Linked DNA regions of Cohaesibacter sp. ES.047. Each later gene encodes a partner of the first gene's protein in a complex. Links are inferred from orthologs where the notes say so. Each region holds a gene or a part of one and is shown on either strand. Other genes may lie near its edges. The genes, in order: CPH65_RS13500 and CPH65_RS06550.

Region 1 (3,049 bases):
AAAAAGAAAACCCTGCCCGCTGACAATCTGGGCACCGAGACCTTGCGCGCGGCGCCCTTTTATCGGCGCAAGCGCGGTTTGACCGAGAATCTGGCCAATCTTCTGGTCGACGCGGAAAAGGCTGTCGTTCTGGACGAATTGAACAAGAGCCTTGATTCCCGTTTTTATACGGAAATGGATGAACTCAACTATTTCGACTGGTCTGACTGAGAAACCACGTCAACCTGGACACAAAAAAGCCGGGACGAGCCCGGCTTTTGAAACACTCTTCTGGATCACGGCTGCCAATGATCAGTCGAACAAAGCGTCAATGTCGTTTTGGTCGCTTTTATCGGTGTTCTTTTCGTTTTCCTCACCAAACCCGAGTTCGGCCAGCATTGCGTCAACCTCAGACTGATTGACGCCCTCGCCCTCTTTCTGCGGTCCATGAAGAATGAGTTCGCGCTTGCGGCGTTCCGCTTCGGTTTCCTCGAGATCCTCGTCTTCAACACTGTTCATCTTCATGCGATCGATGAAAGTGGAGACGCGCTCGTCGATGACGTTGAGAACGTGCACAACCTTGGAAATGCGCTGCCCGGTGATATCCTGAAAAGAGCAGGCTTCAAAAATTTCGATGATCTTGTCGTTGACAATAGCCTGATAGGCTTCGGCGTCGCTCGGATCGGCTCCCATGATCTCCTCGGCAGAAGACATGATGATATTGGTTGCCTTCTCGGTCGCTTCAACCACGGCATCCAGTTCGCGTCCGGCATCGGGGATTGCGTTGTGGCGCATGTCGGCGGGGCGCAGAGCGGAGATTTCCCGCTTCATTGTTGAAATCTCATCCGCGATGCTCATGAACTCGTGGTATACGGTCTTGTCCATGGCCCGAATATGGGACTCTAGGCTGCTCGCCATTACTTCGGCCAGCGACATGATATCCGTCAGTGAAACATCCTCTCCCTTGCTATGCTCAAGAAAGGTGACAAGCTTGGTGACCTTGTCTGCGCTGAGGGTTTTCTGCTGAGATTTCATTGATTTCTTGCCCACTTCATGTCTGCGTTGCTCACTTCAGAGCGAACCTGATAAAGGTCTTTCGTTTCTCTCCGCTTATAAATCGTGTTTTCAAAACGAGACCGTTATTGCCCTTTGTTGACCCTCTTTTTATTCGCCCGGCTGGTGTCGGGCCAAGATCGGGGCCTCAATTGCGCCGGGTCCTTGTTTCTGGAGAGACGCTCAGTCGCTCGCGACAACGAAGATCCGGGACGTGATGCCGGGATTGCGGTTTGTTAACTTCTGGCATCGGAAGAGCCAGCCAGCTTCACAGAGCAAAAGCGGCGGGTTGGCCACAGAATGCATGCCTCACTTGGTGTGGAGGCGGTGGGAGCGGGTCGGGATGCTTCCCGACCCTTGGCCCAACTAAACAATCTTGTTACCAATTTCGACATACCTAGCCACGACCGCCATCGCGGCTGGCGCACGTCAGCCTTAGCTGTCGAATACGGCGTCGATCTTGGTTTTCAGGGTGGCGGCGTTGAAAGGCTTCACGATGTAGTTGTTCACACCGGCCTTTTTGGCAGCAATAACGTTTTCGGTTTTGGATTCTGCTGTCACCATGATGAATGGTGTCTTGGACAGGCTATCACTTGCGCGCACCTGTTTGAGCAGTTCATAGCCGGTCATCGGCTCCATGTTCCAGTCGGAAATCACCAGACCGTAACGACGGTCCTGCATTTTCGCCAGGGCTTCAGTGCCATCAGCGGCGTCGTCAACATCCTCGAACCCGAGCTGCTTGAGCAGGTTCTTGATGATCCGGATCATGGTTTTATAGTCATCGACGACCAGTACCGGCATAGAAAGATCGAGGGCCATTTGTTTACTCCAAACTCACACTGCTTTGCCGCTTTGTTGGCGGACTATTCGACTTTGCAGACCTTTTGTCTTCAACTGCCAGAGAGCTTGCACTCCCCGGAACAGATTGGAGACTAGCTCAAGGAATTAAAAAACCGGTTAACCGGCCAAGAGAGGCAAAAGTTGAATTGCCCAATAATGACCTCGAATTGAAGTAAATACGATGAAAACGCTGAAAAATTTACTTTTACGAAGTAGTTTGTTCAGAGATCGCTAACCTTTATTTCGGTTAACCATAAACAAACTCAAATCTACGTTGCAAAGCTCGCCATATTCCGAAGCGCAGCAAGTCGGCCCGCGAGCGCGCCGTATCCCTTGGGATTTGCCTGCTGATTTCAAAGGTAGGATTGCCATGCATCCGCATTTGTGCATATGCTCAGTGGATGCTGCGTCGCAATATCCACAGGTCACCGGACAGTACGCGAGAAGACGGGCCAGTCAGAACAAGAAAATGGCCGACGCAGGGGAAGAGAGGAACCAGAGAATGAATGCACCCCTAAAGGGCGTTGCGCCCAGAACCGTCTATTATGAAGAGATGAGCATCGGCCAGAGCGAGAGTTTTCGCCATATGGTGAGCGACAAGGACATTTCCGCCTTTGCTGCGGTATCGGGGGACTATAATCCAGTGCATGTCGACAAAGCCTATGGCGAGGCCAGCCGTTTTGGCGGCAATATTGCGCACGGGCTCTATACTGCAAGCCTGTTTTCTGCCCTTCTGGGCATGCGCCTGCCGGGCCCGGGAGCCATCTATGTTGAACAGACGCTGAAATTCATGGCACCAGTCCGCCCGGGAGACGAACTCGAAGTATCCGTTTCCATCAAGGAAATGATCGATCGAGGTCGTCGGGTGATCCTTGACTGCGAGGCGAAGGTGGATGGCGCCCTCGTGTTGTCTGGAGAGGCAACGGTGTTGGCTCCCCCAAAGCCCGCACAATGAAGCCCGCGCAATAGAGCCTTAACAAGGCGGCCTTGTATCTCAAGGCCATCTTGTCCTGCTCAGGGGCCTTTTAGGCTTCAGCCACGATCGGCTTGAGAAGCCCCAGACGCTCGCGGTTCCAGAAACGATAGGCCAGACAGAAGGCGGTCACCGCAAGGCCGATTGCAAGACCGATCCAGATGCCCGACCCGCGCCAACCGAGAACAAATCCCAGAATATAGG
Region 2 (3,739 bases), 1.5 Mb from region 1 along the record:
TGATCGTTTGCTGCGTGGCAAGCCTGCGGATGAGCATGGCATTGATGCCCATGCGATCCAGCCCTATTACACGGGGCTGCTGGCACGAGAGTCCAAAATGGACTTGGTTTTTGACTGGGTGGACGATACGATTACGATCAAGGCACAGCCTGTGAGCGTTCCAAGCGCTGATGAGATGATCGGTGTTGCACAAACTTCTGATATGGATGAAGAAATCCCACAGGAATTGGCCGATCGTGCCTAGTATTCGGCAGTAAAAACTGGCTGATTTCCTAGCGTTTTTTGCGGTTTCGTTAATAGAGTGTGAAAATACAGGCGTTGCAGATGTTGTACGCTTATAATTTATAAAATCGCTTCAGCATTATTTAACGGTTTGGCCCGAGACTGGGGCGGAATAGATGTCTGATGAAGACAGGATTCCGCCACGAATCAGGGTTTTAAGCCATGGATGATCTGCTACGCGAATTTATCGAGGAAACCAACGAGAGCCTGGACGTTGTTGACGTCGAGCTTGTGAAATTTGAGCAAGAGCCAAATAATGCTCAAATTCTCGATAATATTTTCCGGCTAGTACATACGATTAAAGGGACCTGTGGCTTTTTGGGCTTGCCAAGACTTGAAAGTCTGGCCCATGCCGCTGAGACCCTGATGGGTAAATTCAGGGATGGGGCCGCCGTAACCGGCGAGTCCGTTTCTGTCATTTTGCTCTCTCTGGACCGCATTAAAGAGATTGTCTCTGAACTTGCAGAAAATCAGGCCGAGCCGGAAGGTTCGGACGATGATCTGATTGATCAGCTGGATCGTCTCTCTGGCATAGGTAAATATGCCAATATGGGTGGGGTGGACGCCGTCGATGCAAAAGCTGCTCCGGCGAAAGAGCCTGTCGCGGTAGATGAGCCGGCAAAAGAGCCCAAATCGGAAGAAGCTTCTCACGAAGTCTATCAGGTCCTTGAGCGCGAGCTGAAGGAAGGCGAAGTTTCGCTGGATGATCTGGAGCGCGCTTTCCGCGAAACAGACGGCCCTGATGATTTTGATGTATCCGAGGCTGCCAAGGAAGCTGCCGAGGCTGCTGTTGCTGATGCCGCTGCCAAGAAGCGCGCCGGTATCGTGCCTGCTAAGCCTAAAGATGATGCGGCTGCTGCCAAGGCAGCGCGCCGCAAAGCTCCTGAAAAGGATGAAAAGGCTGAGAAGGAAACCAAGTCTGGTGGTTCGCATGGCGCGTCAATCCGCGTCAATGTCGAGACCCTTGAGCATCTGATGACCATGGTTTCGGAACTGGTGCTGACCCGTAACCAGTTGCTCGAAATCGTGCGCCGCCATGAAGATTCCGAATTCAAGGTTCCGCTGCAACGCCTGTCCAACGTAACCGTTGAACTGCAGGAAGGGGTCATGAAGACCCGCATGCAGCCGATCGGCAACGCTTGGCAGAAGCTGCCTCGTGTCGTTCGCGATCTCGCTAATGATCTCGAAAAAACCATCGATCTGGTGATGATCGGTCAGGATACAGAGCTTGACCGTCAGGTTCTGGAGCTGATCAAAGATCCGCTCACTCACATGGTTCGCAACTCTGCCGACCATGGCCTGGAAATGCCAGACGAACGTGTGGCAATGGGGAAGCCAGCCAAAGGCACCATTACCCTTTCTGCCTATCATGAGGGTGGCCATATCATCATCGATATCGCTGATGATGGACGCGGCATCAACACCGAGAAGGTGAAGGAAAAAATTCTCAAGAGCGAGCTTGCTACCGAAGCCGAGCTCGACAAGATGACAGAGCAGCAGATCAACAAATATATCTTTGCTGCTGGCTTCTCGACTGCTGAGAAAGTGACCAACGTGTCGGGCCGTGGTGTCGGCATGGACGTGGTTCGCAACAATATTGAAGTGATCGGTGGTTCGGTCGACCTGAAATCCATTCAGGGCAAAGGCTCGACTTTCTCGATCAAGATCCCGCTGACCCTTGCGATTGTTTCGACCTTGCTGGTGGAAGCTTCCGGCGACCGCTTTGCGATCCCGCAGCTTTCTGTTGTCGAGCTGGTGCGCGTTCAGAACAATTCCGAGCACAAGATCGAACGGATCAAGGATACGCCGGTTCTGCGCTTGCGCAACAAGCTGCTACCGCTCATTCACCTGAGCAACCTGCTCGGGATTGAAGAGAAAACAGACGAAGAGATGGAACTGGACGACAATGGCTTCATCGTGGTCATGCAAGTCGGCCCGCAGACCTTCGGCGTTGTGGTCGATGCTGTCTTCCATACAGAAGAAATCGTGGTCAAACCGATGGCATCCATGCTGCGGCACCTGACCCTGTTCTCTGGCAATACCATTCTTGGTGACGGTTCGGTGATCATGATCCTTGATCCCAATGGCGTCGCACAGGCCTTTGGTAGCCATGTCGGTACCGATGTGGATGCTGATAAAGAGGCTGCCGAGAAGGAAGCTCTGCCAGAAGAACAGAATACGGTTTCTCTTCTTATCTTCCGCGCCGGTTCTTCCGAGCCGAAAGCGGTTCCGCTATCGCTCGTTACCCGTCTCGAAGAGTTCGAAATCAGCAAGATCGAATTCTCCAACGGACGCGACATGGTTCAATATCGCGGCAGCCTGATGCCGCTGGTACAGGTCAATGACTTCGTCCAGCGCCGCACCGAAGGGTCGCAGCCGATGCTCGTCTTCTCCGACTCAGGCCGCTCCATGGGGCTGGTTGTTGATGAAATCGTCGATATCGTCGACGAACAACTCAACATCGAGGTCTCTTCCGAAGTTCCGGGCGTTCTGGGCACGGCTGTGATCAAAGGCAAGGCAACCGAGATCATTGATGTGGGGCACTTCTTGCCGCAGGCATTCGAGGACTGGTTCCATCGCAAAGAAATGTCAATCGACGAGCCGCTGGTCAAGAAACTGCTGTTTGTTGATGACTCCAGCTTCTTCCGCAACATGCTTGGACCGGTTCTCAAGGCTGCCGGGTATGAAGTGACCGTCTGCTCAAGTGGTGCCGAGGCTCTTGCCGCGCTGGAACGTGATCCGAGCTATGAAATCGTCGTCTCCGATATCGAGATGCCGGAAATGAACGGTTTCGAGCTTTGTGAGGCCGTCCGCCGGGCTCCGGCAACACGCGATATTCCGATCATCGCACTGTCGTCGCTCTGCACGCCGGCAGCCATTGAACGCGGACGCAAGGCCGGTTTCAACGACTATGTTGCCAAATTCGACCGTCCGGGACTGATCGCATCCCTGAAAGAGCAGCACATTGAAGTGGGAGTTGCCGCATGAGTGAGCACAAATTCACAGACGAACTGGAAGACGACAACGCAAGTGAAACCATCCAGTATGTGACCATCTATATTTCCGAGCAGTTGTTTGGGCTTCCGATCAACCGGGTTCATGATGTCTTTGTCCCCGAGTCCGTCACGCAGGTGCCTTTGTCCCAGTCAGAAATTGCCGGTGTGTTGAACCTTCGTGGTCGCATCGTCACCGCGATTGACATGCGCAAACGCCTTGGCATCAAGCCGCTGGAAAATGCGAACAGCCTGATGGCAATCGGAATAGAATTCCGTGAAGAATCCTATGGCCTGATTATCGACAGTGTTGGTGAGGTTCTGGACCTGACTGAGACGAGCCGTGAAGCAGTGCCAAGCAACCTTGATCCGCGCTGGGCAGATGTAGCGGCCGGTGTTCATCGTCTCAAGAACGACCTGATGGTCATTCTCGATGTGGACCGGGTTCTGGGTGATATGGTGAC

What was found.
Region 2: the proteins of CPH65_RS13500 (region 1) and CPH65_RS06550 are in contact, whole or in part, in a solved structure (PDB 1A0O), measured with the Escherichia coli proteins. The link is inferred for Cohaesibacter sp. ES.047 from one-to-one orthologs.

What each region holds. Positions count from the first base shown.
Region 1 is NZ_LT907844.1:2,954,512-2,957,560, reverse strand. What follows is about bases 160-2,887. They hold CPH65_RS13500 (response regulator), read right to left. Parts: upstream 1,852-2,887; coding sequence 1,468-1,851; downstream 160-1,467. Other genes in these bases: CPH65_RS13495 (MaoC family dehydratase), read left to right, coding at 2,375-2,827; CPH65_RS13505 (protein phosphatase CheZ), read right to left, coding at 292-1,014; CPH65_RS13510 (hypothetical protein), read left to right, coding at 160-210. Outside these bases: more of CPH65_RS13510, read left to right, coding at 1-159; CPH65_RS13490 (MATE family efflux transporter), read right to left, coding at 2,898-3,049. UniProt on the Escherichia coli protein: Involved in the transmission of sensory signals from the chemoreceptors to the flagellar motors.
Region 2 is NZ_LT907844.1:1,457,881-1,461,619, forward strand. What follows is about bases 53-3,470. They hold CPH65_RS06550 (chemotaxis protein CheW), read left to right. Parts: upstream 53-444; coding sequence 445-3,270; downstream 3,271-3,470. Other genes in these bases: chpT (histidine phosphotransferase ChpT), read left to right, coding at 53-244; CPH65_RS06555 (chemotaxis protein CheW), read left to right, coding at 3,267-3,470. Also shown: more of chpT, read left to right, coding at 1-52; more of CPH65_RS06555, read left to right, coding at 3,471-3,739. UniProt on the Escherichia coli protein: Involved in the transmission of sensory signals from the chemoreceptors to the flagellar motors. CheA is autophosphorylated; it can transfer its phosphate group to either CheB or CheY.